4 regions of the Pseudomonas shiyinii genome follow, and region 1 is predicted to be linked to each of the others. Evidence: predicted binding sites of a transcription regulator. Region 1 holds the regulator's gene; each other region holds the start of a gene.
The links. Region 1 encodes sigma-54, which starts transcription at its own class of promoters, with help from an activator protein. Its sites were predicted from a motif close to ANTGGCATNNANNTTGCTNT; they were not measured.
Positions count from the first base shown of each region.

Region 2: a site for sigma-54 is predicted at 3,459-3,478, ahead of ACXHGZ_RS06250 (CmpA/NrtA family ABC transporter substrate-binding protein). Genes of this name have one in related genera too.
Region 3: a site for sigma-54 is predicted at 6,624-6,643, ahead of nirB (nitrite reductase large subunit NirB). Genes of this name have one in related genera too.
Region 4: a site for sigma-54 is predicted at 4,367-4,386, ahead of flgB (flagellar basal body rod protein FlgB). Genes of this name have one in related genera too.

Region 1 is NZ_CM161522.1:3,763,489-3,771,414, forward strand. Features, by position in the region: gene mlaE (lipid asymmetry maintenance ABC transporter permease subunit MlaE) at 1-501, opposite strand, end outside; gene ACXHGZ_RS16955 (ATP-binding cassette domain-containing protein) at 501-1,310, opposite strand; gene ACXHGZ_RS16960 (KpsF/GutQ family sugar-phosphate isomerase) at 1,543-2,520, shown strand; gene ACXHGZ_RS16965 (KdsC family phosphatase) at 2,535-3,059, shown strand; gene lptC (LPS export ABC transporter periplasmic protein LptC) at 3,068-3,640, shown strand; gene lptA (lipopolysaccharide transport periplasmic protein LptA) at 3,627-4,151, shown strand; gene lptB (LPS export ABC transporter ATP-binding protein) at 4,152-4,877, shown strand; gene ACXHGZ_RS16985 (RNA polymerase factor sigma-54) at 5,034-6,527, shown strand; gene hpf (ribosome hibernation-promoting factor, HPF/YfiA family) at 6,605-6,913, shown strand; gene ptsN (PTS IIA-like nitrogen regulatory protein PtsN) at 6,926-7,390, shown strand; gene rapZ (RNase adapter RapZ) at 7,392-7,926, shown strand, end outside.
Region 2 is NZ_CM161522.1:1,322,722-1,330,647, reverse strand. Features, by position in the region: gene rlmKL (bifunctional 23S rRNA (guanine(2069)-N(7))-methyltransferase RlmK/23S rRNA (guanine(2445)-N(2))-methyltransferase RlmL) at 1-1,499, opposite strand, end outside; gene rmf (ribosome modulation factor) at 2,051-2,266, shown strand; gene ACXHGZ_RS06255 (quinone-dependent dihydroorotate dehydrogenase) at 2,366-3,391, opposite strand; gene ACXHGZ_RS06250 (CmpA/NrtA family ABC transporter substrate-binding protein) at 3,520-4,734, shown strand; gene ACXHGZ_RS06245 (ANTAR domain-containing response regulator) at 4,746-5,321, shown strand; gene ACXHGZ_RS06240 (nitrate/nitrite transporter) at 5,528-6,739, shown strand; gene ACXHGZ_RS06235 (bifunctional protein-serine/threonine kinase/phosphatase) at 6,748-7,926, shown strand, end outside.
Region 3 is NZ_CM161522.1:997,197-1,005,122, reverse strand. Features, by position in the region: gene ACXHGZ_RS04775 (carboxy terminal-processing peptidase) at 1-803, shown strand, start outside; gene ACXHGZ_RS04770 (hypothetical protein) at 1,060-1,428, opposite strand; gene ACXHGZ_RS04765 (helix-turn-helix domain-containing protein) at 1,425-1,763, opposite strand; gene ACXHGZ_RS04760 (YkvA family protein) at 1,862-2,302, opposite strand; gene bamJ (BamJ family beta-barrel-assembly machinery protein) at 2,649-3,404, opposite strand; gene nirD (nitrite reductase small subunit NirD) at 3,582-3,947, opposite strand; gene nirB (nitrite reductase large subunit NirB) at 3,947-6,499, opposite strand; gene ACXHGZ_RS04740 (bifunctional nitrate reductase/sulfite reductase flavoprotein subunit alpha) at 6,832-7,926, opposite strand, start outside.
Region 4 is NZ_CM161522.1:3,179,261-3,187,186, reverse strand. Features, by position in the region: gene ACXHGZ_RS14345 (chemotaxis protein CheV) at 1-196, shown strand, start outside; gene cheR (protein-glutamate O-methyltransferase CheR) at 248-1,075, shown strand; gene ACXHGZ_RS14335 (T6SS immunity protein Tdi1 domain-containing protein) at 1,105-1,284, opposite strand; gene ACXHGZ_RS14330 (GAD-like domain-containing protein) at 1,284-1,907, opposite strand; gene ACXHGZ_RS14325 (GAD-like domain-containing protein) at 2,054-2,671, opposite strand; gene ACXHGZ_RS14320 (DUF6861 domain-containing protein) at 2,682-4,028, opposite strand; gene flgB (flagellar basal body rod protein FlgB) at 4,433-4,840, shown strand; gene flgC (flagellar basal body rod protein FlgC) at 4,843-5,286, shown strand; gene flgD (flagellar hook assembly protein FlgD) at 5,302-6,006, shown strand; gene flgE (flagellar hook protein FlgE) at 6,038-7,399, shown strand; gene ACXHGZ_RS14295 (hypothetical protein) at 7,473-7,658, shown strand; gene flgF (flagellar basal-body rod protein FlgF) at 7,838-7,926, shown strand, end outside.

The sequences.
Region 1 (7,926 bases):
GCTGAAGATCAGCGCCAGCAGCGGCAGCGAGATGAACCCGGCCCACAGGCGCGGGGCGACGATGTACTTGAGCGGGTCGACGCCGATCATCTCCAGGCTCGAGAGCTGCTCGGTGGACTTCATGTTGCCGATCTCGGCGGTCAACGCCGAACCTGCACGGCCGGCGAACAGCAAGGCGGTGACCACCGGCCCCAGCTCGCGCAGCAGGGTCAGGGCGATCATCTGCCCCACGGCCTGCTCGGAGCCGTACTTGGTGAGGATGCTGTAGCCCTGCAGCGACAACACCATGCCGATGAAGATGCCGGAGACGACGATGATCGCCAGCGACAGCACCCCCACCGCATAGAGCTGCTTGACCAACAGCTGGAAGCTGCCGCCGATGCCGCCACGCCCACCCAGGGCATGGACCAGGAACAGGCAGGAGCGGCCGAGCACGGCCAGGACATCGATGGCCGCGCGGCCAAACAGACGGATACGTTCGAGTACGGATTTTCTGCGCATCACCGCGCTCCCAGCAGGTCGGCGCGATAGTCAGGCGCAGGGAAGTGGAAAGGCACCGGGCCGTCCGGGTCGCCCTTCATGAACTGGCGGATGCGCGGGTTGTCCGAGCCCATCAGCTCGTCCGGCGTGCCCTGCCCAAGCACCTGGCCATCCCCCACCACATAGATATAGTCGGCGATGCTCGCGGTCTCGGCCAGGTCGTGGGACACCACGATGCTGGTGATGCCCAGGGCATCGTTGAGCAAGCGGATCAGGCGCACGAGCACGCCCATGGCGATCGGGTCCTGGCCGACGAACGGTTCGTCGTACATGAGAATCTGCGGGTCCAGCGCGATGGCGCGGGCCAACGCCACGCGGCGCTTCATGCCGCCGGAGAGTTCGTCCGGCATCAGGTCGATGGCCCCGCGCAGGCCCACGGCCTGCAGCTTCATCAGGACGATGTCGCGGATCATCTCGTCCGACAGCTGGGTATGGACCCGCAGTGGAAAGGCGACGTTCTCGAACACATCGAGATCGGTGAACAGGGCGCCGCTCTGGAACAGCACGCCCATCTGCTTGCGCGCATCGAACAGGTCGCCCCGGGACAGGCTCGGCAGGTTCTGCCCGGCCACCCAGACCTCTCCGCTCGACGGGCGCAACTGTGCCCCCATCAGGCGCAGCAGTGTGGTCTTGCCGCACCCGGAAGGCCCCATGATGCCAGTGACCTTGCCACGGGGGATGCGTATGTCCACATTGCTGAAAATGCTGCGCGAACCGCGCTTGAAGGTGACACCCTTCAACTCGACCGCGTAGGCGCTATCCACACTCATCTAGACTCCTTGCGATGCAGCCTCGTCTCAATGGACGCCTGCCCTCTTCGTGAAGGCACACGCGCCAGCGGCGGGCCGAATAGCGGCGAACTATAGCACCGCTGCAACGCGCGCCCCAAGGCCATCACGCAGGCTGTTCAGGTCAACGACAGCCAGTACGACAATCGATGGATGAGCCTTTCGCACATTGCAGCTATAATCGGCGCCTTTTTATCAGACATTGCTTTTCGACATGAGCCAATCCAGCGAGCTGATCCAATCCGCCCAGCGCACCCTGCGCCTGGAACTCGAAGCCGTAGAGGGCCTGCTGCCGCGCATTGACGACAACTTCGTCAAGGCCTGCGAGCTGATCCTGGCCAGCACGGGCCGGGTCGTCGTGCTCGGCATGGGCAAGTCGGGCCACATCGGCAACAAGATCGCCGCGACCCTGGCCAGCACCGGCACGCCAGCCTTCTTCGTGCACCCGGCCGAAGCCAGCCACGGCGACATGGGCATGATCACCCGCGATGACGTCATCCTGGCCCTGTCCAACTCCGGCAGCACCGCAGAGATCGTCACCCTGTTGCCGCTGATCAAGCGCCTGGGCATCCAGATGATCAGCCTCACCGGCAACCCCGACTCGCCCCTGGCCCAGGCCGCCGAGGTCAACCTCGACGCCAGCGTCGCCCAGGAGGCCTGCCCGCTGAACCTGGCGCCCACGTCGTCCACCACCGCGGCCCTGGTCCTGGGCGACGCCCTGGCCATCGCATTGCTCGAGGCGCGCGGCTTCACCGCCGAGGACTTCGCCTTCTCCCACCCGGGCGGCGCCCTGGGCCGTCGCCTGCTGCTGAAGGTGGAAAACGTCATGCACACCGGCGAAGCGCTGCCCATCGTGCAGCGTGGCACCCTGCTCAAGGACGCCCTGGTGGAGATGTCACGCAAGAGCCTGGTCGGCATGACCGTGGTGCTGGAGGCCGACGGCCGCCTGGCCGGGGTGTTCACCGACGGCGACCTGCGCCGCGCCCTGGAGCGCAACATCGATGTGCACAAAACCATCATCGACCAGGTGATGACCGTGCACGGCAAGACCGCCCGTGCCGAGATGCTCGCCGCCGAGGCCCTGCGCATCATGGAAGACAACAAGATCAACGCACTGGTGGTGGTCGACCAGAACGACCGCCCGACCGGCGCCCTGAACATGCACGACCTGCTGCGCGCAGGCGTGATGTGATGGAGGACAACACGATGAACCCGGATCTGCTGCAACGCGGCAAGGCCATCAAGCTGGCGGTCTTCGACGTCGACGGCGTACTCACCGACGGGCGCCTGTACTTCCTCGAGGACGGCAGCGAGTTCAAGACCTTCAACACCCTCGACGGCCACGGCATCAAGATGCTCATGGCCTCGGGCGTGACCACCGCGATCATCAGCGGGCGCAAGACCCCGGTGGTCGAACGCCGGGCGCGCAACCTCGGCATCCCGCACCTGTTCCAGGGCCGCGAGGACAAACTTGTGGTGCTCGACGGCCTGCTGGCCGAACTGGGCCTAAGCTATGAACAGGTCGCCTACCTGGGCGACGACCTGCCCGACCTGCCGGTGATCCGCCGCGTGGGCCTGGGCATGGCAGTGGCCAGCGCCGCACCGTTCGTTCGCCAGCATGCCCATGGCGTTACCCAGGCGCGCGGCGGCGAAGGCGCAGCTCGCGAATTCTGTGAATTGATCATGCAGGCCCAGGGCAACCTGGACGCTGCCAACGCCAACTACCTCTAAGGCCGCACATGTTCAGCAAGAAAGCCCGAAATATCGTGCTGCTCGGTGCGATCGCCGCACTGCTGGTGGCGGTCGGCTACTGGAACATCAGCCCCGAGAGCTTCCTCGACAAGCCCGTGGCCCAGGTCGACGAAAGCGCCATCGACTACTACGCGATCAACGCCCACAGCGTGCAGTTCATGCCAGACGGCAAGATGCAGTACGAGATGACCGCCGACAAGGTCGAGCACCTCAAGGCCAGCGAAGTCTCCCTGCTGACCAAGCCCGACCTGCACCTGTACCGCGGTACGCAGTACCCGTGGCACGTGCAGAGCGAGCGCGCCGAGGTCAACCCGGACGGCACCGAGGTCGAGCTCATCGAGAAGGTCCGCGTGGCCCGTACCGATGAAAAGCAGCGCGAAATGATCGTCACCACGTCCCGCATGACCGTGTTCCCGCAGAAGCAATATGCGCAGACCGAGCAAGCCGTTAGAATCGACGGCGCCGGTGGGACCACTACGGGCAAAGGAATGAAAGCGTATTTGAAAGACGGCAGGATGGACCTGCTGTCCAACGTAAGAGGACAGTATGAGGCTCGTTAAAACCCTCCCCTTTTTGCTCAGCCTGAGCGCGGCACTGGGAAGCGCGAGCGCCTTGGCCCTGCCCAACGATCGTGACCAGCCTATCCGCATCCAGGCCGACAACGCTCACCTGGACGACAAGCAAGGCGTAGCCACCTATACCGGCGACGTGATCATCACCCAGGGCTCGATGATGATCAAAGGCAACACCGTGACCATCACCCGCGCCGCCTCCGGCGATATCGACGTGGTCACCTCGGTGGGCAACCTGGCGTACTTCGAGCAGCAGCAGAGCGCCGCCAAGCCCGACAAGATGAAAGGCTGGGCCGTGACCATCCAGTACCAGGCGCAAAAGGACATGGTGATCCTCACCGACCGCGCCAAGGTCGAGAACGAAGGCAACACTACCGAAGGCGAGAAGATCGTCTACAACACCAAGACCCAGGTGGCTACCGCCGGTCGCGGTGGCAATGTGACTTCACCCCGTCAGCGCATCGACATGGTGATTCAGCCGAAGAAGAAGGCCGAGTAAATGGCAACCCTCAAAGCCCAGCACCTGGCCAAGAGCTATAAGGGCCGCCAGGTCGTCCGCGACGTCAGCCTGTCGATCGACAGCGGCCAGATCGTCGGCTTGCTCGGCCCCAACGGCGCCGGCAAGACCACCTGCTTCTACATGATCGTCGGCCTGGTCCGCGCCGACCAGGGCCGCGTGCTGATCGACAACCTGGACGTCAGCCACCAGCCCATGCACGGCCGCGCCCGCGCTGGCATCGGCTACCTGCCCCAGGAAGCGTCGATTTTCCGCAAACTGTCGGTGGCCGACAACATCATGGCCATCCTCGAGACCCGCAAGGACCTCGACCGCGACGGCCGCCGCAAGGAGCTGGAAAGCCTGCTGCAGGAGTTCCACATCAGCCACATCCGTGACAACCTCGGCATGAGCCTCTCCGGTGGCGAACGCCGCCGCGTCGAGATCGCACGGGCATTGGCCACCGCGCCGAAGTTCATCCTGCTGGACGAACCCTTCGCCGGTGTCGACCCGATTTCCGTGGGCGATATCAAGCAGATCATCCATCATCTCAAGGCCAAGGGCATCGGTGTGCTGATCACCGACCACAACGTCCGCGAGACGCTCGATATCTGCGAGACTGCCTACATCGTCAACGATGGACAACTGATCGCCGAAGGCGATGCCGAGACCATCCTGGCCAATGACCTGGTCAAGGAGGTCTACCTGGGCCACGAGTTCCGACTCTGAGCCCGGAGTCTGCCTGGGGCACTGCCGCAAAAGTTGCAGTGCTCTAGGCAAACGCTACAATTTCAGGCATATAACTTGCTTAAAATTGGCGCCCCGGCGCCCTACGTGTAGTGGATGGCGCATGCGCGCCGGCGAACAAGGTATTAAGCCCCAGCCATGAAACCATCGCTCGTCCTAAAAATGGGCCAGCAACTGACGATGACACCGCAGTTGCAACAGGCCATCCGTCTGCTCCAGCTCTCCACCCTGGACCTTCAACAGGAAATTCAGGAAGCGCTGGAGTCCAATCCGATGCTCGAACGTCAGGAAGACGGCGACGACTTCGACAACAGCGACCCCATGGCCGACAACGCCGAGAGCAAGCCGGTCGCCGAAGCCCAGGACAACAGCTTCCAGGAAAGCACGGCCAGCGCCGAAACCCTGGAAGAAGGCGAATGGAACGAACGCATCCCCAACGAACTGCCCGTCGACACGGCCTGGGAAGACATCTACCAGACCAGCGCCAGCAGCCTGCCGGCCAGCGATGACGACGAGTGGGACTTCACCACCCGCACCTCCACCGGCGAGAGCCTGCAAAGCCACCTGCTGTGGCAGTTGAACCTGGCACCGATGTCCGACACCGACCGGCTCATCGCCGTGACCCTGATCGACAGCATCAACGGCCAGGGCTACCTGGAGGACAGCCTCGAGGAAATCTGCGCAGGCTTCGACCCGGAGCTGGATATCGAGCTGGATGAAGTGGAAGCCGTACTGCACCGCATCCAGCAGTTCGAGCCTGCCGGCATCGGCGCCCGCAACCTCGGCGAATGCCTGCTGCTGCAGCTGCGCCAGCTGCCGGCCGACACCCCATGGATGGCCGAAGCCCAGCGCCTGGTCAGCGACTTCATCGACCTGCTCGGCAGCCGCGACTACAGCCAGCTGATGCGCCGCATGAAGCTCAAGGAAGATGAACTGCGCCAGGTCATCGAGCTGGTACAGAGCCTCAACCCACGCCCGGGCTCGCAGATCGAGTCCAGCGAGCCGGAATACGTGGTACCCGACGTCATCGTGCGCAAGGACAACGACCGCTGGCTGGTGGAGCTCAACCAGGAAGCGATCCCGCGCCTGCGGGTCAACCCGCAGTACGCAGGTTTCGTCCGCCGCGCCGACACCAGCGCCGACAACACCTTCATGCGCAACCAGTTGCAGGAGGCACGCTGGTTCATCAAGAGCCTGCAGAGCCGCAACGAGACGCTGATGAAGGTCGCCACCCAGATCGTCGAGCACCAACGCGGCTTCCTCGACCAGGGCGACGAAGCGATGAAGCCATTGGTGCTGCACGACATCGCCGAGGCGGTGGGCATGCACGAATCGACCATTTCCCGGGTCACCACGCAGAAATACATGCATACCCCGCGTGGTATCTATGAATTGAAATACTTTTTCTCGAGCCATGTGAGCACCGCCGAAGGCGGTGAATGCTCGTCTACGGCGATCCGCGCGATCATCAAGAAACTGGTTGCGGCGGAAAATCAGAAAAAGCCATTGAGTGACAGCAAGATCGCTGGTTTACTGGAGGCACAAGGCATCCAGGTAGCCCGTCGCACCGTCGCCAAGTACCGCGAGTCCCTCGGCATCGCACCGTCGAGCGAGCGCAAGCGACTGATGTAGCCCCTGGCTGTGCCATAGCGTTTCAGTGGCAGGTGCAATACCTGCCCTTTATGCACGGGCAACAAAGGAGAAGCTGTATGCAAGTCAACATCAGTGGACAGCATGTAGAAGTCACCCAACCACTGCGTGAGTACGTACTCGAGAAGCTCGCCCGGGTGGAAGGACATTTCGACAAGATCACCAACGTCACGGTGATCATGAAAGTCGAGAAACTGCAGCAGAAGGTCGAGGCCACGCTCCAGATTCCCGGCGGAGAAGTGGTTGCCAACGCCGAACACCAAGACATGTATGCAGCGATCGACGCCCTGGCTGACAAGCTCGACCGCCAACTGAAAAAACACAAGGAAAAACAGCAAAGCCTGCTGCAAGGTGCAGCCGCCCGCTGATCCCTCTCATCCATGATCCGACTTGAAACCATCCTGACCCCCGGCCGTTCCCTCGTGAACGTGCCGGGCGGCAGTAAGAAGCGCGCCCTGGAAAAGGTCGCCAACCTGATCGCCGAGCAAATTCCCGAACTGGAGATGCAAGACGTCTTCGAAAAGCTGGTTGCCCGCGAGAAACTGGGCTCCACCGGCTTCGGCAATGGCATCGCCATCCCCCACTGCCGGCTCGAAGGCTGCACGGCGCCCGTCAGCGCCCTGCTGCACCTGGATGCTCCCATCGACTACGACGCCATCGATGGCGCGCCCGTGGACCTGCTGTTCGTCCTGCTGGTACCCGAGGCGGCCACCGATGCCCACCTTGAACTGCTGCGCCAGATCGCCAGCATGCTCGATCGCAAGGAGGTTCGCGATCGCCTGCGTGCCGCCGACAGCAGCGAGGCCCTGTACCAGGTAGTCCTGGACGCACAGAACGAGCACTAACATGCGCCTGATCATCGTCAGCGGCCGGTCCGGCTCCGGCAAAAGTACCGCCCTCGATGTCCTGGAAGACAACGGCTATTACTGCATCGACAACCTGCCCGCCGGGTTGTTGCCGCAACTGGCCGAAAACGCACTGATCAATACCGAGCTGTTGCAACCGAAGGTGGCCGTCTCCATCGACGCGCGCAACCTGCCCAGCCACCTGACCCGCTTTCCCGACCTGCTCGAAGAGGCCCGAAGCCGGCATATCCAATGTGATGTGTTGTACCTGGACGCCGACGAGGAGACGCTGCTCAAGCGCTTCTCCGAGACCCGCCGGCGCCACCCGCTGACCAACGCCAATCGCTCCCTGGCAGAGGCGATCCGCGTCGAAAGCGAGCTGCTCGGCCCGATTTCCGACCTGGCCGACCTGAAGATCGACACCACCAACCTGAACCTCTATCAGCTGAGGGACTCGATCAAGCTGCGCCTGCTCAACCAGCCCGAGCCCGGCACCGCGTTCCTGGTCGAGTCCTTCGGTTTCAAGCGCGGCATGC
Region 2 (7,926 bases), 2.4 Mb from region 1:
GCCTGGGGGATGGCCGCCAGGGCATCGAGCAGGCGCGCCTGGGCCTTGTCTGGGTCGACCGAACGCGGTGCGGCATATTCCTGCACGTGCACCCAGTCCTGGTAGAGGTCCACGGCCAGGGCATATTCGGGCATGTCGGCATCGTACAGCCGGTAGCAACCGACCTGCTCGCGACGGGCCCACTTGCCCAGTTGCTTGAGGTTCTTCTGCAGGCGGTTGGCGAACATCTGCGCGCCCTCGGACAGGCGTGCCGGCTCGCTGGCAACCGCCGCGGGGCGGCGTGGTTCGCCCGCTTCAGGCTCGGCCTGGCGGCGTTCGCCGGTCACGAACTGATCGGGCTGCACCTTGAACAGCAACAATTTGCAGGGCAGCGCGCCGTTCCAGAACGCGTACTGCTTGTGGCTGCGAATGCCCATGCGCTTGCCCAGCTCCGGCGCACCGGTGAACACCGCTGCCTCCCAACCCAGGCAAGCCTGGCGCAGGCGCTCGCCAAGGTTCTGGTAGAGGTAGAGCAGGCTCGCTTCGTCGCCCAGGCGCTCGCCATAGGGTGGGTTGCTGATCACCAGGCCTTTCTGATTCTGGTCCGGGCGCGGCTCGAAGCTGCCCACCTCGCCTTGGTAGATCTTCACCCAGTCGCCCAGGCCCGCGCGCTCGACGTTGTTGCGCCCCGGCTGGATCAGCCGAGGGTCGGCTTCGTAGCCGCGAATCCACAGCGGCGGCTTGGCCAACCCTGCCTGGGCACGGGCCTGGGCCTCGTCATGCACCTTGCGCCACAGCGCCGGCACATGGCCGAGCCAAGCCGTGAAGCCCCACCGCTCGCGCTTGAGGTTAGGTGCAATATCGGCAGCGATCATCGCCGCTTCGACCAGGAAGGTGCCCACGCCGCACATGGGGTCAGCCAGGGCGCCACCTTCGGCGGCGATACGCGGCCACCCGGCACGGATCAGCACCGCCGCCGCCAGGTTCTCCTTCAGCGGCGCAGCGCCTTGCTGCAGGCGGTAGCCACGCTGGTGCAGGCTGTGGCCGGAAAGGTCCAGGGACAGAATCGCCTCACCGCGCTCCAGGCGCAGGTGCACGCGCACGTCCGGGTCGATCTTGTCCACCGAGGGGCGCTGGCCTTCACGGTTGCGCAGCTTGTCGACAATGGCGTCCTTGACCTTCAGGGCACCGAAGTGGGTGTTGTCGATACCGGAGCCGTGGCCGCTGAACTCCACCGCCAGGGTGCCGTCGGCCATCAGGTGGTCCTGCCAGTCGACACCATGGACGCCGCCGTAGAGCTCGTCGGCGTTCTTCATGGAAAAGCGCTTGAGCACCAGCAGCACGCGGTTGGCCAGGCGCGACCACAGGCACAGGCGGTAGGCGGTTTCCATGTCGGCCGAGCCGCGGATCGCCGAGGTGTGCTCGCGCACCTCTTCAAGGCCCAGGCTGCGGGCTTCCTCGGCGAGCAGGCCTTCCAGGCCTTTGGGGCAGGTGAGATAGAGTTCGAAACGGTCCGACATGAGCAATCCAAAGCCTTGGGCTGGTTGAGTGACGGGCCGACGCATCGCCCCGCCTGAGTTTGCCCGGGCGCCCTTCCAGCAGGCGCTCGGGTGGCCTTGCCCATTGAGGGAAGGCCGGGCCACCTGATCGACGAGCCCATCGCGTCATGGCGAAAGTGGGTTAGATCATCAGGCAGTATGAAAATTTCCAGCGACGGGGCCGCCAATGTGACCCTTCGTCGCATTTCAAATTGTTACGGTCATCATCCGGCACCACTGGCCAGGTGACTGCACAGCAGCGCTAAACCCTGATCATAGCGGGCTCAACGATAAATCAAGTTGAGTCGCATTTATTTACTTATCCTTTGACCCTTGGAAAGGTTACGTCCTTATGACAAATCGATCATTCACACTGTGACTCGCTTTGGTTAGAACTGACCTCAGGTTGTCTCGCAACGAGGCAACACCTTCCGCTCGCCACGCCGGCAGCGAGCGCAAACCGGCAGAACGATTCTGCCCGGCCTCGGAGAGGCCGACGGGACATTACAGTCAACAAGTGAGGGCAACACCCTATGAGAAGACTTAAGCGTGATCCGTTGGAAAGAGCATATTCACGTGGCTACCAGTATGGGGTCACCGGCAAATCCCGCGAGCTTTGCCCCTTCAACCTGCCGTCCGTACGTCAAGCCTGGATCAATGGCTGGCGCGAAGGACGGGGTGACAACTGGGATGGCATGACCGGCACCGCTGGCATCCAGAGACTCAACGAAAATCACGCCGTTGGCTGAGACGAGGACACTGAATTCGAGTCACCATGCGCGCCCTATCCGGGCGGCGGGCTGAGGCCCAGGGGCCCCCTCGAGGGGCCCTTTTTTATGCCCGTTCCTTTATTGCCGAGGCATCGCCGCAATGGCATCCACCGCCTCGCGGATCAGCGCAGGCCCCTTGTAGATAAAGCCCGAGTACACCTGCACCAGGCTGGCACCAGCGGCAATCTTTTCCGCTGCGTGACGCCCTTCGGTGATTCCGCCCGCGGCGATGATCGGCAACCTGCCGGCCAGTTCACCGGCCAATACCTTCACCGTGTGGGTACTCTTCTCCAGCACCGGCGCACCGGACAGGCCACCGGCCTCGTCACCGAACGGCAGGCCCTGCACGCCTTCGCGGCCGAGCGTGGTGTTGGTGGCGATCACCGCATCCATGCCGGTTTCCATCAGCGCCGAGGCCACCAGCGCGGTTTCCTCGTCGGTCATGTCCGGGGCGATCTTGATGGCCAGGGGCACACGCTTGCCGTGCTCGGTGGCCAACTGCTCGCGGCGCACCGCCAGGGCCTGCAGCAATTGCTTGAGCGAATCGCCGAACTGCAAGGTGCGCAGGCCCGGGGTGTTGGGCGAGCTGACGTTGACGGTGATATAGCTGGCGTCGGCGTAGACCTTCTCCAGGCAGATCAGGTAGTCGTCCACCGCGCGCTCGACCGGCGTGTCGAAGTTCTTGCCGATGTTGATGCCCAGCACACCGTCATAACGTGCTGCGCGAACCCGCGCCAGCAGGTGATCGACGCCGAGGTTGTTGAACCCCATGCGGTTGATGATCGCCGTGGCTTCGGGCAGGCGGAACAGACGCGGCTTGGGGTTGCCCGGCTGAGGGCGCGGGGTCACGGTGCCGATCTCGACGAAGCCGAAACCCAGCTGGGCGAAACCGTCGATGGCCGCGCCGTTCTTGTCCAGGCCGGCGGCCAGGCCGACCGGGTTGGCGAAGTTCAAGCCCATGACCGTTACCGGCAACGCCGCCGGCTGCTTGCACAGCAGGCCGTTCAGACCGAGGCGGCCACCGGCGCCGATCAGGTCCAGGGACAGGTCGTGGGAGGTTTCCGGGGAAAGCTTGAACAGCAGCTGGCGGACCAGGGTATACATGGGCAGGCAAGACTCGCGGTGAGTGAGCGGGCGATTATAGCCAGCGCGCGGCCCGGGCGACAGGGGCGCTGGCACATGGGTTGCTTCGCAAGGTACAGGCAGACAGCCCCGTACCGGCGAGGAACCCCTTGAATACAGCACTCCCCACGACACCCCTGGCCTGGGTCAATGGCAGCGATGCACCCGAGAAAACCTCCCTGGACATCGGCTTCATGGCCTTGACAGACTGCGCGCCGGTCGTAGTGGCCGCCACACAAGGCTTCGCCCAGCTGCACGGCCTGACCCTCAACCTCAAGCGCCAGGCCTCCTGGGCCGGGCTGCGCGACAAGCTGGTCAGTGGCGAACTGGACGCCGCCCATTGCCTGTACGGCCTGGTCTATGCCGTGCACCTGGGCCTGGGCGGCGTCCCCAGCCATGCCATGGCCGTGCTCATGGGCCTGAACCAGAACGCCCAGGCCCTGAACCTCTCCCCGGCCCTGCAGCGCAAAGGCGTGACCAGCCCCGAGGCGTTGTCGCGCCTGGTGCACCAGCATGGCGCACGCCTGACCTTCGCCCAAACCTTCCCCACCGGCACCCACGCCATGTGGCTGTATTATTGGCTGGCCAGCCAGGGTATCCATCCGCTGCAGGACGTGCGCAGTGTGGTGGTACCCCCCGCGCAAATGGCTGCCCACCTGCAGGCCGGGCGTATCGACGGCTTTTGCGTCGGCGAACCCTGGTCGGCCGATGCGGTGGCCAAGGGCTTGGGCTTTACCTTGGCGACCAGCCAGTCGATCTGGCCGGACCACCCGGAAAAAGTCCTCGGCGCTACCCGCTCATTCGTAGAGCAATACCCCAACAGTGCCCGAGCGTTGGTGAAAGCCGTTCTGGCCGCCAGCCGATTCATCGAGCAATGCCAGGAAAACCGTCGTAGCACAGCCCAACTGCTCAGCGGCAAGGCCTACCTGGACGCCCCACTGGGCAGCATCGAACCGCGACTGCTCGGCGACTACCAGGACGGCCTTGGCAACCAGTGGCACGACCCTCACGCCCTGCGCCTGTTCGACCAGGGGCGGGCGAACATGCCCTACCTGTCCGATGGCATGTGGTTCATGACCCAGTTCCGCCGCTGGGGCCTGCTGCGCGAAGACCCGGACTACCTAAAAGTCGCCCACCAAGTCCAGCAGCTGTCGCTCTACCGACAGGCAGCCGAGGCCGTCGGCGTGCCGTGCTCCTATCCCCTCATGCGCAGCAGCCTGTTGATCGACGGCAGCCGCTGGGACGGCAGCGACCCTTACGGCTACGCCCGCAGCTTCCGCCTGCATGCCCTGGATGACGCCCTCGGCACCCGAGCCGGACTGTGAGGAGCACGAACATGCTGCGTATCCTGCTGATCGACGATACCGAAAAGAAAGTCGGCCGCCTCAAGGGCGCCCTGATCGAGGCGGGCTTCGAGGTGATCGAGGCCGGCGCGCTGACCATCGACCTGCCCACCTGCGTCGAAACCGTGCACCCTGACGTAGTTCTGATCGATACCGAATCACCGGGCCGGGATGTGATGGAACAGGTGGTACTGGTCAGCCGCGACCGCCCTCGCCCGATCGTGCTGTTCACCGACGAGCACGACCCGGGCGTGATGCGCCAGGCGATCCAGGCCGGGGTCAGCGCCTATATCGTCGAAGGCATCCAGGCCACGCGCCTGCAGCCGATCCTCGACGTGGCCATGGCCCGCTTCGAAAGCGACCAGGCGCTCAAGGCGCAGTTATTGGCTCGCGACCAGCAACTGGCCGAACGCAAGCGCATCGAACAAGCCAAAGGGTTGTTGATGAAGATGAAAGACTGCAACGAGGAACAGGCCTACACACTGATGCGGCGCCAGGCCATGAGCCGACAGCAGAGGCTGATCCAGGTGGCCGAGCAGATCATCGCCATGCACGAGATGCTGGGCTAGGCACCGAAAATCCAAAGCCCCCCCGCCTACAGTTGGCCCATCTCTTGCTGAGCAAACCTCACCGGTAGCCAACGGCGGCTACCTCACTTGATTCCCGACAAAGACGTCGCTCTCCCCTCCTCTTGTGGAGCGGGCAGCGGCGTCTTTTTCGTTCCAGCCCTGCACAGCCAGGGCGTGACCAGCGTTGCAGCCACGCGAGGTGTTCGATGAATACGAGCTTCTGGAAATCCGGGCATGTGCCCACCCTGTTTGCCGCGTTCCTGTATTTCGACCTGAGCTTCATGGTCTGGTACCTGCTGGGCCCCTTGGCGGTGCAGATCGCCACCGACCTCGGGCTCAGCGCACAGCAACGGGGCCTGATGGTGGCCACGCCGATCCTGGCCGGGGCCGTGCTGCGTTTCGTCATGGGCCTGCTGGTCGATCGTTTGTCACCGAAGACGGCCGGGTTGCTCGGCCAGGTCGTGGTGATCGCCGCCTTGGCCAGCGCCTGGCATCTGGGCATCCATAGCTATGGGCAAGCCTTGCTGCTGGGCGTATTCCTCGGCGTTGCCGGCGCCTCGTTCGCTGTCTCCCTGCCCCTGGCCTCGCAGTGGTATCCCCCTCAGCACCAGGGCAAGGCCATGGGCATCGCCGGCGCGGGCAATTCCGGCACGGTGTTCGCCGCCCTGCTGGCCCCGGCCCTGGCGGCGGCCTATGGCTGGAACAACGTGTTCGGCTTCGCCCTGCTGCCCCTGGTGCTGACCCTGGCCTTGTTCGCCCTGCTGGCACGCAATGCACCGCAACGGCCCAAGCCCAAGGCCATGGCGGACTACCTCAAGGCCCTGGGCGACCGCGACAGCTGGTGGTTCATGTTCTTCTACAGCGTGACCTTCGGCGGTTTCATCGGCCTGGCCAGTGCCCTGCCCGGCTATTTCAGCGACCAGTACGGCCTCAGCCCGGTGACCGCCGGCTACTATACGGCCGCCTGCGTATTCGCCGGCAGCCTGATGCGCCCCCTGGGCGGCGCCCTGGCCGACCGGTTCGGCGGGATCCGCACCTTGCTGGCCATGTACAGCGTGGCCGCCATCTGCATCGCCGCGGTCGGCTTCAACCTGCCCAGCGCCATGGCGGCCTTGGCCCTGTTCGTCAGCGCCATGCTCGGCCTTGGCGCGGGCAACGGCGCGGTGTTCCAGCTGGTGCCCCAGCGCTTTCGCCAGGAGATCGGCGTGATGACAGGGCTCATCGGCATGGCCGGGGGCATCGGAGGGTTCCTCCTGGCCGCCGGGCTGGGGGCGATCAAGCAACATACCGGCGACTACCAGCTGGCCCTGTGGTTGTTCGCCAGCCTCGGCCTTCTGGCCTGGTTCGGCCTGCACGGTGTCAAACAGCGCTGGCGCACCACCTGGGGCTCTGCGGCCGTCACTGCGGCGCGGGTCTGAGGGGGCCCATGAGCCTGCAGCTGAGTTTCGCCCAAGCCACGGCCACCGGCCCACGGGCCGAGAACCAGGATGCCCTGCGCCTGGTCACGCCCGCTGCGGAGCTGGCCGCCAGCAAGGGCTACCTGTGCGCACTGGCCGATGGCGTCAGCCAGTGTGCCGACGGCGGCCTGGCCGCGAAGGCCACCCTGCAGGCGCTGGCCCTGGACTACTACGCCACCCCGGCCATCTGGGGCGTGACCCAGGCCCTCGACCGCCTGTTGCTGGCACAGAACCGCTGGCTGCGTGCCCAAGGCAACGGCCAGCCGCTGCTGACCACACTCAGCGCCCTGGTGTTGCGTGGGCGGCGTTTCACCTTGGCCCACGTGGGCGACTGCCGCATCTACCGCTGGCACGCAGGCCACCTGCAGTGTTTAAGCGAAGACCATGTCTGGGACCAGCCCGGCATGCACCACGTGCTCAAGCGGGCCCTGGGGCTGGACCAGCACCTGCTGGTGGATTATCTCGAGGGTGAGCTGCAAGTCGGCGATTGCTTCATGTTGCTCAGCGATGGTGTCTGGGCGACCCTGGGCGATCGGCTTATCCAGTCGATAGTGCATGACCAGCCTGACCTGCAGGCAGCCGCCGACACCCTGGTCGCCACGGCCCACCATGCCGGCAGCCAGGACAACGCCAGCGCCCTCCTGGTGCGCGTGGACCAGCTGGGCCCGGCCAACCTCGGCGATACCTTGGCGCACCTGCAGCAATGGCCGGTGCCCGGGCTGCTACGCCCAGGCCAGTCGATCGATGGCTGGCAGGTCGATGCCGTGCTGTCGCGCAGCCGTCAATCGGTACTGTATCGGGTGCACGACAGCCAGGGGCAAGCCTGGCTGCTCAAGACCCTGCCTGAGGACCTGCGTGCCGAACCGGGCGCCACCCAGCGCCTATTGCTGGAAGAATGGTTCCTGCGCCGGGTCGCCGGGCGGCATTTTCCCGAAGTGCATAGTGCCAGCCAGCGCCAGCACCTGTACTACCTGATGCGCGAATACCCAGGGCAGACCCTGACGAGCCTGTTTGCCGAGCATGGGCCGCTGCCCCTGCAGCGCTGGCTGGAGGTGGCGCGCCAGCTACTGCTAGCAGTCGGCGCACTGCACCGGCGCAACCTGCTGCATCGGGACATCAAGCCGGACAACCTGCACCTTGGCAGCGAT
Region 3 (7,926 bases), 2.4 Mb from region 1:
AGCTGACCAGCCTGTTCATCGAGAAAGGCCCGACGGTGCTGGTGCGCAACAGCGATGGCCGCGTCGACGTGCTCGAGGACGAGAACCCCGGCGCCTTCTACAAGGGCCCATTGGCGCTGCTGGTCAACCGCCTCTCGGCCTCGGCCTCGGAGATCTTCGCCGGCGCCATGCAGGACTACCACCGCGCGTTGATCATCGGCGGCCAGACCTTCGGCAAAGGCACCGTGCAGACCATCCAGCCGCTCAACCATGGCGAGCTGAAGCTGACCCTGGCCAAGTTCTACCGGGTTTCCGGGCAGAGCACCCAACACCAGGGCGTGCTGCCGGACATCGACTACCCATCGATCATCGACACCAAGGAAATCGGCGAAAGCGCCCTGCCCGAGGCCATGCCGTGGGATACCATCCGCCCGGTGGTGCGCCCTGCGGTCGACCCGTTCAAGCCCTTCCTGAGCGAACTCAAGGCCCGTCATGACGCACGCAGCGCCAAGGACCCGGAATTCGCCTACATCCGTGACCGCCTGGCCCTGACCCAGAAGCTGATGAACGAGAAGACCGTCAGCCTCAACGAGCAGGAACGCCGCGCACGCCACGATGAAATCGAGGCCAAGCAACTGGCGCTGGAGAACGTTCGTCGCAAGGCCAAGGGCGAGGAGCCGCTCAAGGAACTGAAGAAAGAAGACGAGGATGCCCTGCCGATCGAGGACGAGGACACCAAGCCTGAGGACGACGCCTACCTGGCCGAGACCGGGCGCATCCTGCTCGACTACCTGAGCTTGAACGCACAGGTGGCCAAGCACTGAGGTCACTGCGGTGGCAAAAAGGGGCGGACATTTTCATGTCCGCCCCTTTTTTATGTGGGATGTTCTACCCAGTGGGCCGTTGCGCCCTATCGCCGGCAAGCCGGCTCCCACAGGGATCGCGCTTCACTGGAGCGGCCTGGAGGGAGCAACTGCCCGGCCCACTCTCTGGCAAACCATTTCCCGGCGGTGTCGCTGAAAACAGCGCAGGAAAGGTGGGAGCCGGCTTGCCGGCGATAGGCTGCGAAGCAGCCCGGGTTCAGGCCTGTTCCGGATAGCTGTACTCGAACACCCGCACCACTTCCGAGGCATGCCAGGATGCCGCCTCGAGCCCATCGACCGGCCCCGAGAACCGCCCCAGGCGCTCGACGCACTCGAAGAAGCCGGTACGCGGCAAGCGGCTGGCGCCTTGGCTGATCACCAGCGAGCTGCGCAGCGGCTGCTCGGCCCGGGCGTCGAGCACGGCCAGGTATTCCAGGGCAGCGGTAAGGGTCTGCATCGCCGGGCTGGGCAATTGCAGACGTTCGATCAACGCGCGGTAGGTCAGCAGGTGGCGTTGGCGACGGGCCAGATCGAGCTCGTTCAACAGGTTGTCCCAATGCTGGCGGCTGATCCTGACCTGGCTCATGACGGCTCGCTCCAGCCAGCGATGCCCAAGTGCCAGGCCAGACTGCGCAGGATCGCCGCATCCGGCTGGCGCTCCCCGGCCTCGATCATTGCCAGGTAGGCCGGGCTGATGCCGACATTGCGCGCCAACTGCTCGGGCGCCAGGCCCTTGGCCTGGCGCAGTCGTGTCAATTCACTCAATGCCACCAAGGTCGGGGCCTCGGCGGCGACTGCAGGTTCGTTCGTTGGTGCCTCGGCAGGCGCCTGCCCCGCGGCCTTGAGCAGTGCCTGGTACTGTTCCCACGGAACCACGGCATACTCGGGCTGACCGTCCCGGCTGATGACCTGAATACCCATACAACCCCCTTACGTAGGATTACTGCATGTAATCCGTAGGCATAATCCTTATGCCAATTATATGTCCAAGCGCGGGCGTATGCGCGGCCGAGGCGATTTCAGGGCGCTCCGCGCTCCAGGCGCAGGGCTTCGGGGGTGTCCGGCAGGCGTTCGACCACCCGCAGGCGCTCGGGTGCCTGGCTGTCGCGCCAGGCCTTGAAGCGGTTCAATTCATCGCCCACGGCCTTGAGTACCCAGCCCAATACGGCGATGTCATCGAGGAAGCCAACCCCCAGCAGCCAGTCGGGAATAGCATCCAGGGGGCTGACGAAATACAGCAGGCCCGCCACCACCGTGACCAGCGCCTTGGGGCTGATGGCGCGGTATTCGCCACGCCACCACGCCAGGCACAGGCCTTGGAGCAAACGGACGTCTTCCCGCAGTTGGCCAAGCTTGGGGCCTTTGCGGGCCACGGCGAACAGCAAGGCCGGCAGCCGACCGCGGCTGAGCAGGCGCTCGGCCAGAGGCAGGAAGCGGGCGAAATTCCAGGGTGCGCTCATGGGGCCTCCATATCGGCAGGGAAGGTTATCCACATTTATTGTGGATAACCTTGTGAACAGGGAGCAGTTTCCGACGCGAGGTGCCCACTGGGCAAGGGTCTGGCTCAGATCGGGCGTTTTTTACACAGCTGTTTCAGAACCGCAAACGTTTTGCGTCGGTGGGCTGCCCTTTCTTCGACACCTCGGGGTTTATGGGGTTCGTTCAGAACAAAAGGGGCCGCTTCGCGCCCCATCGCGGCACAAGGCCGCTCCTACAGGGGGCGTGCGGGTGGCACGGCTGGTGTAGGAGCGGCCTTGTGCCGCGATGGGGCGCAAAGCGGCCCCTTTGTTTGGATCTGACGCGGTATTACTTGGCAGGCTCTTCAGCCGCTGGCGCTTCGGCTTCCGGCGCCTCGCCCTGGGCGTTGGCCGGGTCCTTGATGCCCAGCAGCTCCAGGTCGAAGACCAGTACCGAGTTCGCCGGAATCAGCGGGCTCGGGCTCTGGGCACCGTAGGCCAGGTCAGCCGGGATGTACAGCTTGTACTTCTCGCCAACGTGCATCAGTTGCAGGCCTTCGACCCAACCCGGGATCACGCCGCTGACCGGCAGGTCGATCGGGCTGCCACGTTCGACGGAGCTGTCGAACACCTTGCCATCGATCAGCTTGCCTTCGTAGTGGACAGTGACCACGTCGGTCGGCTTGGGCTGCGGGCCGTCGGCCTTCTTGACCACTTCGTACTGCAGGCCCGAGGCGGTGGTGACGACGCCTGGCTTCTTGCCGTTCTCTTCGAGGAATTTCTTGCCGGCGCTGGCCGCTTCCTCGCTGGCCTTGGCCAGACGCTCTTCGGCGCGCTTCTGCAGGTCGGTGAAGGCCGCTACCAGGTCTTCGTCCTTGATGCGCTGCTCTTTCTTGGCAACCGCATCCTCGATACCGAGGGCCACCGCTTTGGAATCTAGGTCTTCCATGCCTTCCTGAGCCAGGCTCTTGCCCATGTTCAGGCCGATACCGTAGGAGGCTTTCTGTGCCGGAGTCTTCAGCTCGACGCTGCTGGTCTGAGCGTCGCAGCCCGCGAGGACCAAACCAACCAGGGCAACCGCAGCCGCCAAACGATGCTGTTTCATGCTAGTTCCTTGTTCATGCGCCATAAGGGCAATCAGGTAAAGCCGCGAGCTTAGCAGGCGGCCATGACCAATGGCTACCGGCATGAGAGCCAGGAAAGTCCGATAAGTTCACGGATATTTCCCCGTAGCTGCAGCGAACCATCCTGCCCGGCTGCTTGCAACTTCACCGCACACGCTTCAAGCGCACGCCGCAAGCTCCACCGCATCGCCGCAAAGGCGCACCGGCCACACGCGCAAGGCCTGCGCCGTGTCCTCCAGGCAGTGCCCGTCGTGCAGGCTGAAATGCTGCTTGTACAGCGGTGCCGCGACCACCAAGTGCCCTTGCAGGCTGCCGACCAGGCCCCGGCCGATGATGTTGGCACCGGAGCGCGGGTCACGGTTGTCGAGGGCGTACAAGGGCTGGGCCTGGTCGGGCAGGTAGAACAGCGCCACCTGTTCGCCCTCATGCCAGACCACCACGCCGGAGTCGGCGACCAGGTCCTGGAGCCGACAGACCGTTTGCCAGCCGGGTTGCGTTGCGACAGCAGCGTTGGACGTTTTCATCAGATAGCCTCCTGGGCGGTGGGAATCAAATGCAAGGGTGCGGCGGGCCGGCGCTGCTCGCGCTCACGAACGAAGTGCACGTCCGGGTCGGGGCGCTGGTCATTGACGAAGGTGCGAAAGCGCTTGAGCTTTTCCGGGTCCTTGAGGGCGTTGGCCCATTCGCATTCGTAGCGCTCGACCACATGCTGCATCTGCGCCTCCAGCTCGCTGGCCAGGCCCAGGCTGTCGTCGATGATCACCTGCTTGAGGTAGTCCAGCCCGCCTTCCAGGCTCTCGCGCCAGACCGAGGTGCGCTGCAGCTTGTCGGCGGTGCGGATGTAGAACATCAGCACCCGGTCGATCAGGCGCACCAGGGTTTCGTCGTCGAGGTCGGTGGCGAACAGCTCGGCATGGCGCGGGCGCATGCCACCGTTGCCGCAGATGTACAGGTTCCAACCCTTGTCGGTGGCGATCACGCCGATGTCCTTGCTCTGCGCCTCGGCGCATTCACGGGTACAGCCGGAGACCGCGAACTTGAGCTTGTGCGGCGAACGCAGGCCCTTGTAGCGGTCTTCCAGGCGCAGGGCCATGGCGACGCTGTCCTGCACGCCGTAGCGGCACCAGGTGCTGCCCACGCAGGACTTCACCGTGCGGGTCGACTTGCCGTAGGCGTGCCCGGTCTCGAACCCGGCCTCGATCAGCTCGCCCCAGATCAAGGGCAGCTCGTGCAGCTGAGCGCCGAACAGGTCGATGCGCTGGCCGCCGGTGATCTTGGTGTAGAGGTCGTACTTCTTCGCCACCTGGCCGATCACGATCAGCTTGTCGGGTGTGATCTCGCCGCCGGGAATGCGCGGCACCACCGAGTAGGTGCCGTTCTTCTGCATATTGGCCATGAAGGTGTCGTTGGTGTCCTGCAGCGGCACCAGGGACGGGTCCATGATCGGCTGGTTCCAGCACGATGCGAGGATCGAGCCCACGGTGGGCTTGCAGATGTCGCAACCGACCTGGCCCTTGCCGTGGCGCGCGAGCAGGTCGGCGAAAGTACGGATGCCTTCGACCCGGACCAGCGCGTAGAGCTCCTGGCGGGTATAGGCGAAGTGTTCGCAGAGGCTCTTGTCCACGGCCACGCCACGGGCGCTCAGCGCATGCTCGAAGACCTGCTTGAGCAGCGCCGCGCAGCCACCGCAACCGCTGGCGGCCTTGGTGCAGCCCTTGACCGCGGCGAGGTCGGCGCAGCCGCTGTCGATCGCCGCGCAGACCGCGCCCTTGCTGACGTTGTGGCAGGAGCAGATGGTCGCGCTGTCGGGCAGTGCATCGGCGCCCAGGGCCGGAGCCCCGCTACCTTGCGGCAGGATCAGCACCGCCGGGTCGGCCGGCAGGGCGATGCCGTTCTGCACGTACTGCAGCAGGGTGTCGTAATAGCTGTTGTCGCCCACCAGCACCGCGCCCAGCACACGCTTGCCGCTGGCATCCACCACCAGCCGGCGATAGGCCGCGTTGGCCTCGTCGATGAAGCGATAGCTGCGCGCGCCGGGGGTGGCACCGTGGGCATCGCCGATAGAGCCGACATCCACACCCAGCAGCTTGAGCTTGGTGGACATGTCGGCGCCGGTGAAGGCCTGGGCAGGCTCGCCTGCCAACAGCGCCGCCAGGTTGCGGGCCATGCCGTAGCCTGGCGCCACCAGGCCGAACACGCTGCCGTTCCACGACGCGCATTCGCCGATGGCGAAGATGCGTGGGTCGCTGCTGCGGCAATCGCCGTCGATCACCACGCCACCCCGGGCGGCGACAGCCAGGCCGCAGGCGCGGGCCAGGGCATCCTGGGGGCGGATTCCGGCAGAGAATACGATCAGGTCGGTTTCCAGGTGCTCGCCACCGTCGAAGTTCATGCGGTAGCGGTAGGCCTCGCCAGCACTGATCGACTGGGTGGCCCGGGACAGGTGCACGCCCACGCCCAGCGCCTCGATCTGCGCGCACAGGGCAGCACCGCCCTCGCCATCGAGCTGCACCGGCATCAGCCGTGGCGCGAACTCCACCACATGGGCTTCCAGGCCCAGGGCCTTCAGGGCATTGGCCGCCTCCAGGCCGAGCAGGCCGCCACCGACCACCACGCCACGGCGGGCGTTGCCGGCTGCCGCGCGGATGGCGTCGAGGTCGTCCAGGGTGCGATAGACCAGGCGCGCGGTGCCGCTGGAGCCTTCGATCGGCGGCACGAAGGGGTAGGAACCGGTGGCGAGGATCAACTGGTCGTAGCCGTAGCGCCCTTCGGCGGTGAACACCTCGCAACGTTCGCGGTCGATGCCCAGCACGGCCTCGCCCAGGTGCAAGTGCACGCCGTGGCGGTCGTAGAAGTCCCGCTCGCACATCGCCAGAGCCTCGGCATCGCTACCCCCGAAATAGTCGGAGAGGTGCACACGGTCGTAGGCGCGCTGGCGTTCCTCGCCGAACACGCGCAGCTCGAAACGCGCCAGGGCGCCGCGCTCGATCAGTTGTTCGACGCAGTGGTGGCCGACCATGCCATTGCCGACGATGACCAGTCGCTCTCGTTGCCCGCTGTTCGCTGTTGCCTTCATAGCCGATCCTCGCGAAAAAAAAGGCGCCTGGAGCCGAAGCTCCAGGCGCCTTTGCCTGTTCTCATCAGTAATGGGCCCCAGGGCTGGTCGCCGTTGATCAGCGGGGCATGTTGTCAGTTCGTTCAAAGCAGGGAGTGTGCCAACTCACCATTAGGCGTTGCCCCCTTTCTGTAGGAGCGGGCTTGTCCCTCGATCTAGGGCCAAGCCCTTGCCAGACGACGGTGATATCGGGCCCGGCCTAATCGCGGGACAAAGCCCGCTCCTACAAAGATCACGCCACACACAGGGGTAAAAGGCTCCAATCCGGTGCACGCCTGTACATCCTGGGGCGCTCAGTACACATCGCGCCGGTAGCGGCCAGCCTTGTTCAAGGCGTCCACGTAGGCCTGGGCCGCCTCGCTCCCCATACCGCCGTGCTCGGCGATGACCTGGTGCAAGGCGGCCTCGACATCCTTGGCCATGCGCAGGGCGTCGCCGCACACGTAGAAGTAGGCGCCCTCCTCCAACCAGCGCCACAGCTGCGCCCCCTGCTCCAGCATGCGCTGCTGGACATAGACCTTGCGCACCTGGTCGCGGGAGAACGCCGTACTCAGTTGCAGGTGGCCGCTGGCCTGCCAGGCCAGCAACTGGTCGCGGTAATAGAAATCGCAGGCTTCGTGCTGTTCGCCGAAGAACAGCCAGTTGCGCCCACTCGCCCCCCGCGCCTGGCGCTCTTCGAGAAATGCCCGGAACGGCGCGATGCCCGTGCCGGGGCCGACCATGATCACCGGCGTACAGTCGTCGTCGGGCAAGCGGAAATGTTTCGTCACCTGGGGGAAGATCGCCACCTCGTACCCCTCGGCGCGGTCGGCGAGGAAGGTCGAGCACACGCCCTTGCGCGTGCCGTAGCGCACCGTGGAGACCGTCAGGTGAACCTGACCGGGATGCACGGTGGGGCTCGAGCTGATCGAGTACAACCGAGGCTGCAAGGGCCTGAGCAGGTCCAGCCACTGCGCCAGTGACAACGCCTGCGGGAACTCGCGCAACACATCGGCCAGTTGCCGCCCCCACAGCCAGCTTCTCAGATCGGCCTTGCGTTCGGGCAGCAGCATGCCACGTAGGTCGCTGCTCGCCTGGCTGAAGACCTCCAGCTGGCGGGACGTGATCCGGGTGATGTCCAGGTGCCGCTCCAGGGCCACGGCCAAGGGCATGGAGGCGTTGCCCTTGAGCTCGACCGAGGCCTGGCCGTCCAGCTTCATCAAGCCGAGCAACTCCTCGACCAGCGTCGGGCAGTTGCGAGGCCAGACACCCAGGGCATCGCCGGCTTGGTAGGCGAAGCCACTGTCGCCCAGTTCGAATACCAGCTGGCGGGTTTCCTTGCTGGCGCCCGGGCCATTGAGCAGGCGATTTTCCACCAGCTTGGCCGACAATGGACGCTGTTTGTCGAA
Region 4 (7,926 bases), 580 kb from region 1:
GGACGGCTATACCCTGACCGCGGAGATTCGCAGCGATCCACGCATGCAAAAGTTGCACATCGTGCTGCATACTTCGCTGTCCGGCGTCTTCAACCAGGCGATGGTCAAGAAGGTCGGTGCCGATGACTTCCTGGCCAAGTTCAAGCCGGACGACCTGGCCCAGCGGGTGGTCGACCGGATCAAGGCGACGCATTGAAACCGCCGGGGGCCAGCCCCCGGCACCAGTGATTGGAAAGAGGCGGCAGCATTGTCTACGGGTAATTTGGATTTCGAACAGTTCCGGGTCTTCCTGGAGAAAGCCTGTGGCATCTTGCTGGGCGAGAATAAGCAGTACCTGGTCTCCAGCCGTCTCAACAAACTGATGGAGCAGCAGGGCATCAAGTCGTTGGGCGAGTTGGTGCAGCGTATCCAGAGCCAGCCACGGGGCGGTTTACGCGAGCAGGTGGTCGACGCCATGACGACCAACGAGACCCTGTGGTTCCGCGACACTTACCCCTTCGAGGTGCTCAAGAACAAGGTCATCCCGGAGTTCATCAAGAACAACCCCGGCCAGCGCCTGCGTATCTGGTCGGCGGCCTGCTCCTCGGGGCAAGAGCCGTACTCGATCTCCATGGCCATCGATGAGTTCGAGCGCAGCAACCTGGGCCAGTTGAAGATGGGCGCGCAGATCGTCGCCACCGACCTGTCCGGGTCGATGCTGACCAACTGCAAGACCGGCGAATACGACAGCCTGGCCATCGGCCGCGGCCTGTCCCAGGAGCGCCTGCAGCGCTACTTCGACACCAAGGGCCCGGGCCGCTGGGCGGTCAAGGCGCCGATTCGCAGCCGGGTGGAGTTCCGCTCCTTCAACCTGCTCGACAGCTACGCGGCGTTGGGCAAGTTCGACATCGTGTTCTGCCGCAACGTGCTGATCTACTTCTCGGCCCAGGTCAAGAAGGACATCCTGCTGCGCATCCACAGCACCCTCAAGCCCGGTGGCTACCTGTTCCTCGGCGCGTCCGAGGCGCTCAACGGCTTGCCGGACCACTACCAGATGGTGCAGTGCAGCCCGGGGATCATCTACCAGGCGAAGTGAGGTAGGTAGAGGTTATGAGGTTTTCAGCTTCAGAAGTCAGAGAAGCTGTAAGGCTCGAGTTCAGTGAGCTGTGAAAGGAAAAGTAGGTGCTCTACGGCCTTGACCTTTTCGAGATGCTCCACTTGGCTAGGCCCGCCCATCATATAGGTGCCAAGCGCCTGACGGCGCTTGGTCCGTGATAGTGCTACTTCATTGAATGGTTGCAGCATCAATCAGGTTGCTCGGAGAAGGGAAAAGGCTGCAGGTCTGCCAGTTGCGCAAGAAAGACCAAGTGCTCAACGGCGCTGACTTTTTGAAGGTGCTGCAGGGAGTCGGAGCCACCCAGCATGAGTGCAGGGAAAAAGCCGTACATCTCATCATGTTTAAGTCTGCCAAGCTTTTCTCTGGCGGGATTGAAAAGGTGATTGAAATCATTTGAGTCGACTTTTCTTGATAGGATAAATCCTTGAAGTTCGGAGTTGAGCTGTTCTTTTGTAAAATCAGTTTTATAGAAAACGTACTGAGAGCTAAAGCTTGCTATTTCCAGTGCGAATCCAGTTTTTTCGCCCCATAGATATAAGTCTCCAAAAGCGCTTCTTGCAATCAAGTGATAGTTGTCATGTGAGTAAAATGCGGTGCCTGCAATCCAGCAGGAAACTACGGCGTCATACTCTTGTGGGTTGACCAGCCAGAATATGCCCTCTCCATAGCCTCCCCATCCATGTTCGGACCAATATTCCAAGAGCTTGGAAGGAAGCTTGTCTCTGTATCTTTCGATTGTGGAGGTAGGTACTTCCCGGCGGTCAATCGGTAGGCCGAAGTTTTTAATGAATTTGGCAAATATTTTATCTATTTTGGTTTCCTCGCGTTAGCGGTACATGAGGTGCCTCCCTGGCAGCGTGTGCAGGGGGAATCCCATCATGCATAGGTCCCAAGCGCCTGACGGCGCTTGGTCCATTGCTGGTCGATACGGGAAGGCTGTGCTTGAAGATAAATTGCCTAAAAGTCGGGAAGGGCGAATGGCTTGAGTTCGGATATTTGCGATAGAAGCATCAAGTGCTCCACGATTTTTACTTTCGCCAAGTGTTCAAGATTATCAGGGCCGCCAAGCATGATGGCGGGGATGAAACCATACATCTCGTCAGGGCCTAGCTGGCCAAGTTTTTGTCGAGCCGGCTTGAATAGGCCACCGTAGTCGTTGGTATCTACCCGCTTGGATGCCATGAAGGCCTTCACCCCTTTGTTCATTTTGTTTCCAACGTAAATGGAGTCATGAACTCTGTAGCGCGAAAGCACGCTCGTGATTTTGAGTGATGCGCCTGTCTTCTCTCCCCAGAGATACAAGTCTCCAAAGGCGCTTCTGGCAATCACGTGATAGTTGTCGATGGTTTCGAGCGCGGTGCCTTCAAGCCAGGATGCTACAACGCCATTATACTCTTGTGGGTTGACCATCCAGAAAATCCCATCGCCATAACCGCACCATCCATGCTCGCTCCAATACTCCAGTAGCTGATCAGGCAGTGTCCCGCGATAGCGCTGAATGCTCGATACTGGGACTTCTCGGCGCTCGATGGTATTTCCAAACTCTTCTAGAAAAACAGAAAAAGCCTCATCCATGTATTGTCTCCTAGCATTTGTGAAGATTTACATTTATCAACGTTTTACCACGAGAGGATTCTGGTACTGCCGCTGCGGCATTTCTTAGGTTCTCGACCTTGGTCTTCCATTGTGGTCCGATACTTGAGTTGACCTGCCGATCTCCAAAATCAGCAATGACATCTTTCCCGCCGGCTACAAGGTCAGGGTTATGCAGGGCTGCAAGGCTTGCCATGGTTTTCTTTGCTCTCTTAGCAGCTTCTGCTTTTGCAGCTCTATAACCCATTGATTCCTGTAACTCTTCTTCCAGTCGCTGGGTCAGTGCCTCTTCCAGCTCTTTTCGCGCTCTTTTTGCCGCGCTAGGGCTCCGTTTTACGGGGTTGGCAATATTCTCGAGAAATTCCTCAACCGTCAGCCGGTTCAACCCTTCCTGCTGCCCTTTCAGCTGCCGCTCAAACTCGGCATGCTTGGATACTGGCAATTTGTCCGCCTTGAAGCAGGCCACCGTATGCAACGGCATGCTACCGGGCTTACCCGTGGATGGCTCCTTATCTTTCCCTCCCGGCCGATTAGGCTGTATCGGTTGCGGCTCATCCACCGCCCCCTTGCGCCGCTCCGGCACCTGCAGATCCGGCCGTTTCTTCAACCCTTCTTCATGCTTGAGCATCCATTGCCCCAGCCGCGCACCTTTGCGGCTGGCCGCCATCTCCTGCGCCAGCACCCGGGCGTCGCCTCGCCCGCGCGTGAGGTAGGACACAATCGCGCCCAGTAGCAACACCACGACTTCTACATGGCCCAGGGCAATATGATGGGCGGCTCGGGATACCGCATGTGGGTCGTCCTGGCTGAATGGGCTCAGACCTTCGTCACCACGCGTACCTTTCCAGGCTATGCAGATGCCATCGAGGTAGTACTCGCCGATGCGTGGCAGGCCGTCGATGAAAAATTCGGCGATGGACGCCAGCCCCAGTACGCCGAGGATCCAGCCGCTGACCTTAAGACCCATCGCCGCGCCCGCGCCGGCAAAGGGAATGGCGCCCGCTCCTGCACCCAATACGCCTATTCCTGCACCAATGGCGCCGCCGGTGATGACGCCGCTGGCGACGATCATCGCCATCTGCCTCACGACGATGAGCAGTTCGTCGACGATGCTGGCGATTTCGAGGTCGGCGAAGCGTTGGCGCAGCATACGTGCAGCTTGCCATTCAGCCTGGTCGAAGGCCGACTGAACGGCTCTGACCCGGCGTAGGTTGAGCGCCAGCGAGGCGACCTGTTCGTTGAGGTGCGTGCGAAAATGGGCGCCTCCTTGATAGCCCATTTCATTGATGATGCGTGACTCGATTTCCTGCCACGAGGGTATGTAGTGGCCCAGAAACATGTGGTGTCTCCCTGACAGCGTGTGCAGGGGGAAATCACATCACGAAAAAATGGTGATCATTTCCGTGTGGCTTGTGGGATAATTCGCAAACTTCACTGAAATCGCCGACAAAATCGTCGATGGTATAGCTCGAGAGCGATCTGGTTCGCCCAGACCCTGAGCTTCAAGCTGTGCGTGGTTCGACCATGGCCTCAATTGGTGTCAATTTTTTGTTTTGCCGCTTTTGCCACCACGCGATTGCCGCTTTCCCTTCACCAGGCGGAAGCACTTTGCCGCTTTTCTGGCATCCCGCTTTGCCACCCGCGCCCCAAACCTCCGGTTTTACTGGGTCCCTGTCGCTTGGCACAAACCTTGCTCTAGCCTGCTCACGATTCTTCCGGTCAACCTTCGAAGGTTTCCCAGACATGAGCATCAGCTTCGACAAGGCGCTCGGCATCCATGAGCAGGCATTGAGCTTCCGCGCCCAGCGCGCCGAGGTCCTGGCCAACAACATCGCCAACGCCGACACGCCCAACTACAAGGCGCGCGACATGGATTTCTCGGCGGTGCTCGCCGCCGAGACGGCCAAGCAGCAGGACGGCCGCATCGCCCTGGACCGTACCAATACCCGGCACATCGAGGCCCAGGGCTTGGCCATGGGCGATGACACCCTCAAGTACCGCACGCCGATGCAGCCTTCGATCGACCAGAACACCGTCGATGCGCAGATCGAGCAGTCGAACTACGCAGAGAACGCCATTGGCTTCCAGGCCAGCTTCACCCTGCTCAACAGTAAATTCAAAGGGCTGATTTCGGCCCTGCGCGGAGAGTGACCATGTCCCTTGCCAGTGTCTTCAACATTGCCGGTAGCGGCATGAGTGCGCAGAACACCCGCCTCAACACCGTTGCCTCGAACATCGCCAACGCCGAGACCGTGTCCTCGAGCATCGACCAGACCTACCGCGCACGCCACCCAGTGTTCGCCACCACCTTCCAGCAGGCCCAGGATGGTGCCGGCCAGTCGCTGTTCCAGGACCAGGGCGAGGCGGGGCAGGGCGTACAGGTGATGGGCATTGTCGAGGACCAGAGCAACCTCGAGGCGCGCTACGAGCCCAACCACCCAGCGGCGAACAAGGACGGCTACGTCTACTACCCGAACGTCAATGTGGTGGAGGAGATGGCCGACATGATCTCCGCCAGCCGTGCGTTCCAGACCAACGCCGAACTGATGAATACTGCCAAGACCATGATGCAGAAGGTCCTGACCCTGGGTCAGTGATAAGGAATACGGACCATGGCTATCGATAGCACCAGTGGTGTGAACCTGAACGACGTCCTGTCGGCTTCGGGTGTGAGCACGGGCACCACCAAGAAAACCACGGCCGAGCCCGCCGACAAGAATGCGCTGGGCAAGGATGCGTTCCTGCAATTGCTGGTGACCCAGATGCAGCACCAGAATCCGCTCGACCCGCAGGACAACAGCGAGTTCGTGGCGCAGTTGGCGCAGTTCAGCAGCCTGGAGGGCATCACCACGCTCAACAGCACCGTCAACTCCATTGCCGGTGCGCTGGGTTCGTCCCAGGCGCTGCAGGCCTCATCGCTGGTCGGGCGCTCGGTGGTCGTGCAGAACGACAAGGCCGTGGTCGATACCGCCGAGAGCTTCAATGGCCAGATCGTCGTGCCGCAAAGTGTGGGCGAGGCGAAGGTCACCATCAAGGACAAGGACGGCAACGTCGTCAAGACCATCGAGTTGGGCGAACAGAAGGCCGGTTATGCCGACTTCATCTGGGACGGCACCAACGAGAAGGGCGAGAAAGTCGATCCTGGTACCTACAGCTTCGCCGCCACCACCACGGTGGATGGCAAGGCGGTGCAGTTGTCCACCCTGCTGCCGGCCAAGGTCACCAGCGTCAGCATCAACCCCAATGGCGAGATGATGCTCAACCTGGCCGGGCTCGGCAAAGTTTCCCTTTCCAGCGTGCAAACCATTGGTATCTAAGGCCGGCTAGCGCGGCACAAGGAGCTTCTACATGTCTTTCAATATCGGTCTTAGCGGTCTGTACGCAGCCAACAAGCAGTTGGACGTCACCGGTAACAACATCGCCAACGTCAATACCACCGGCTTCAAATCCTCGCGTGCCGAGTTCGCCGACGTATACGCCGGCGCCAACCGCCTGGGCGTAGGCAAGAACCAGGTCGGCAACGGCGTACGCCTGGCCGCGGTTTCCCAGCAGTTCAGCCAGGGTGACATCAACAACACCGGCAACGTGCTGGACATGGGCATCCAGGGCCAGGGCTTCTTCGTCCTGTCGGACAACGGCTCGATGGTCTACACCCGGGCTGGCGCGTTCCAGACCAACAAGGACAACTACGTGGTCACCTCGGACGGCCTGCGCCTGCAGGGCTACGCCGCCGATTCGACCGGCAAGATCCAGAAGGGTGTGCTGAGCGATCTGCGCATCGATACGTCCTCACTGGCGCCGAAGGCCACCTCGTTGATCGACCAGGGCATCAACCTGAACTCTTCGGCCACCGACATTCCGCTGGAAGTCTACGATGACAGCACCCCACCGGTGTTGGTGCCGAACAAGCCGTTCGACCCTGCTGATGAAACCACCTACACCAAGTCGTTCCCGACCAAGGTGTACGACAGCCAGGGCAACGAGCACACCATGGAGCAGTTCTATCGCAAGACCGGCACCAATGAATGGACCATGTACACCCTGGTGGACGGTCGCAATCCATTCGATCCGGCCTCCGAGGCGCCATTGACCGGCACCATCAGCTTCAACAGCGATGGCTCCGTCAAGAGCATGGCGGCTGACAACACTGGTCATCCGGCTGGTTCGTCGTTCACGGTCAGCAACAACACCTTCACCATGACCGGTTGGGTGCCGGCGGCGAAGAACGCGGCAGGTGACTGGGCCGCCAATGGTGCTGCAGGCAATGCCGATGGCATGCGCCTGTCGATGAACAGCACGACCTCCTACAACACCGAGACGGCGCGCATGTCGCAGTCCCAGGACGGCTATGCCACCGGCATCCTGTCGAGCCTGAGCATCGACTCCACCGGCGTGTTGTTCGCCAGCTTCAGCAACCAGCAGTCCCGCGCCATCGGTCAGGTCGCCATCGCCAGCTTCGCCAACGAGCAGGGCCTGCAGCAGATCGGTGGTACCCGCTGGACCGAGACTTACTCCTCGGGCATTCCTGGCATCGATGCGCCGAAGACCGGCACGCTGGGGAGCGTCGAGTCCAACTCGCTGGAGGCGTCCAACGTCAACCTGACCCAGGAGCTTGTCGAGCTGATCAAGGCGCAGAGTAACTATCAGGCGAACGCCAAGACCATCTCCACCGAAAGCACCATCATGCAGACCATCATCCAGATGACCTGACGGTCACTGGTCGGTCGAGTGCGCGCGAACCCCTTTCCCGGTAAAGGGGTTCGTCGTTTTTGAGGTAAGGCTCATGAAGAAATGGATCGTCACGCTCGCCGCAGCGCTGTGTCTGCTCCAGGCGCAGGCGGCCGCAGCGCCCTGGTGGCGTTGGGAAAGCCAGGCCGACGGGCGCCTGGTGTGTTCGCAGTGGTCGCCTGGGGAGGGGTGGAAACGCTTTGCCGGGCCCTACAACAATGCCGGTTGCCGCGAGCCGTAGCCGATTGCCGTCAGCGGCAAGATGGCGCCGGATATCCGGCGTCGTCCATTCCAAAGGCGTCCCTCAAAGCCCGTATTCACGGGCTTTTTCATGATTTCTAAAAGTTGGTTCGGAACTTGCTTTAGTGCCTGCAAAGCAACGCTGGCGGCAATCGGTCGTCGGTGCAGCGGAGGATGATTGTGGACAAGATGCTTTACGTGGCCATGACCGGCGCCAGCCAGAACGCGCTGGCCCAACGGGCCCACGCCAACAACCTGGCGAACGTTTC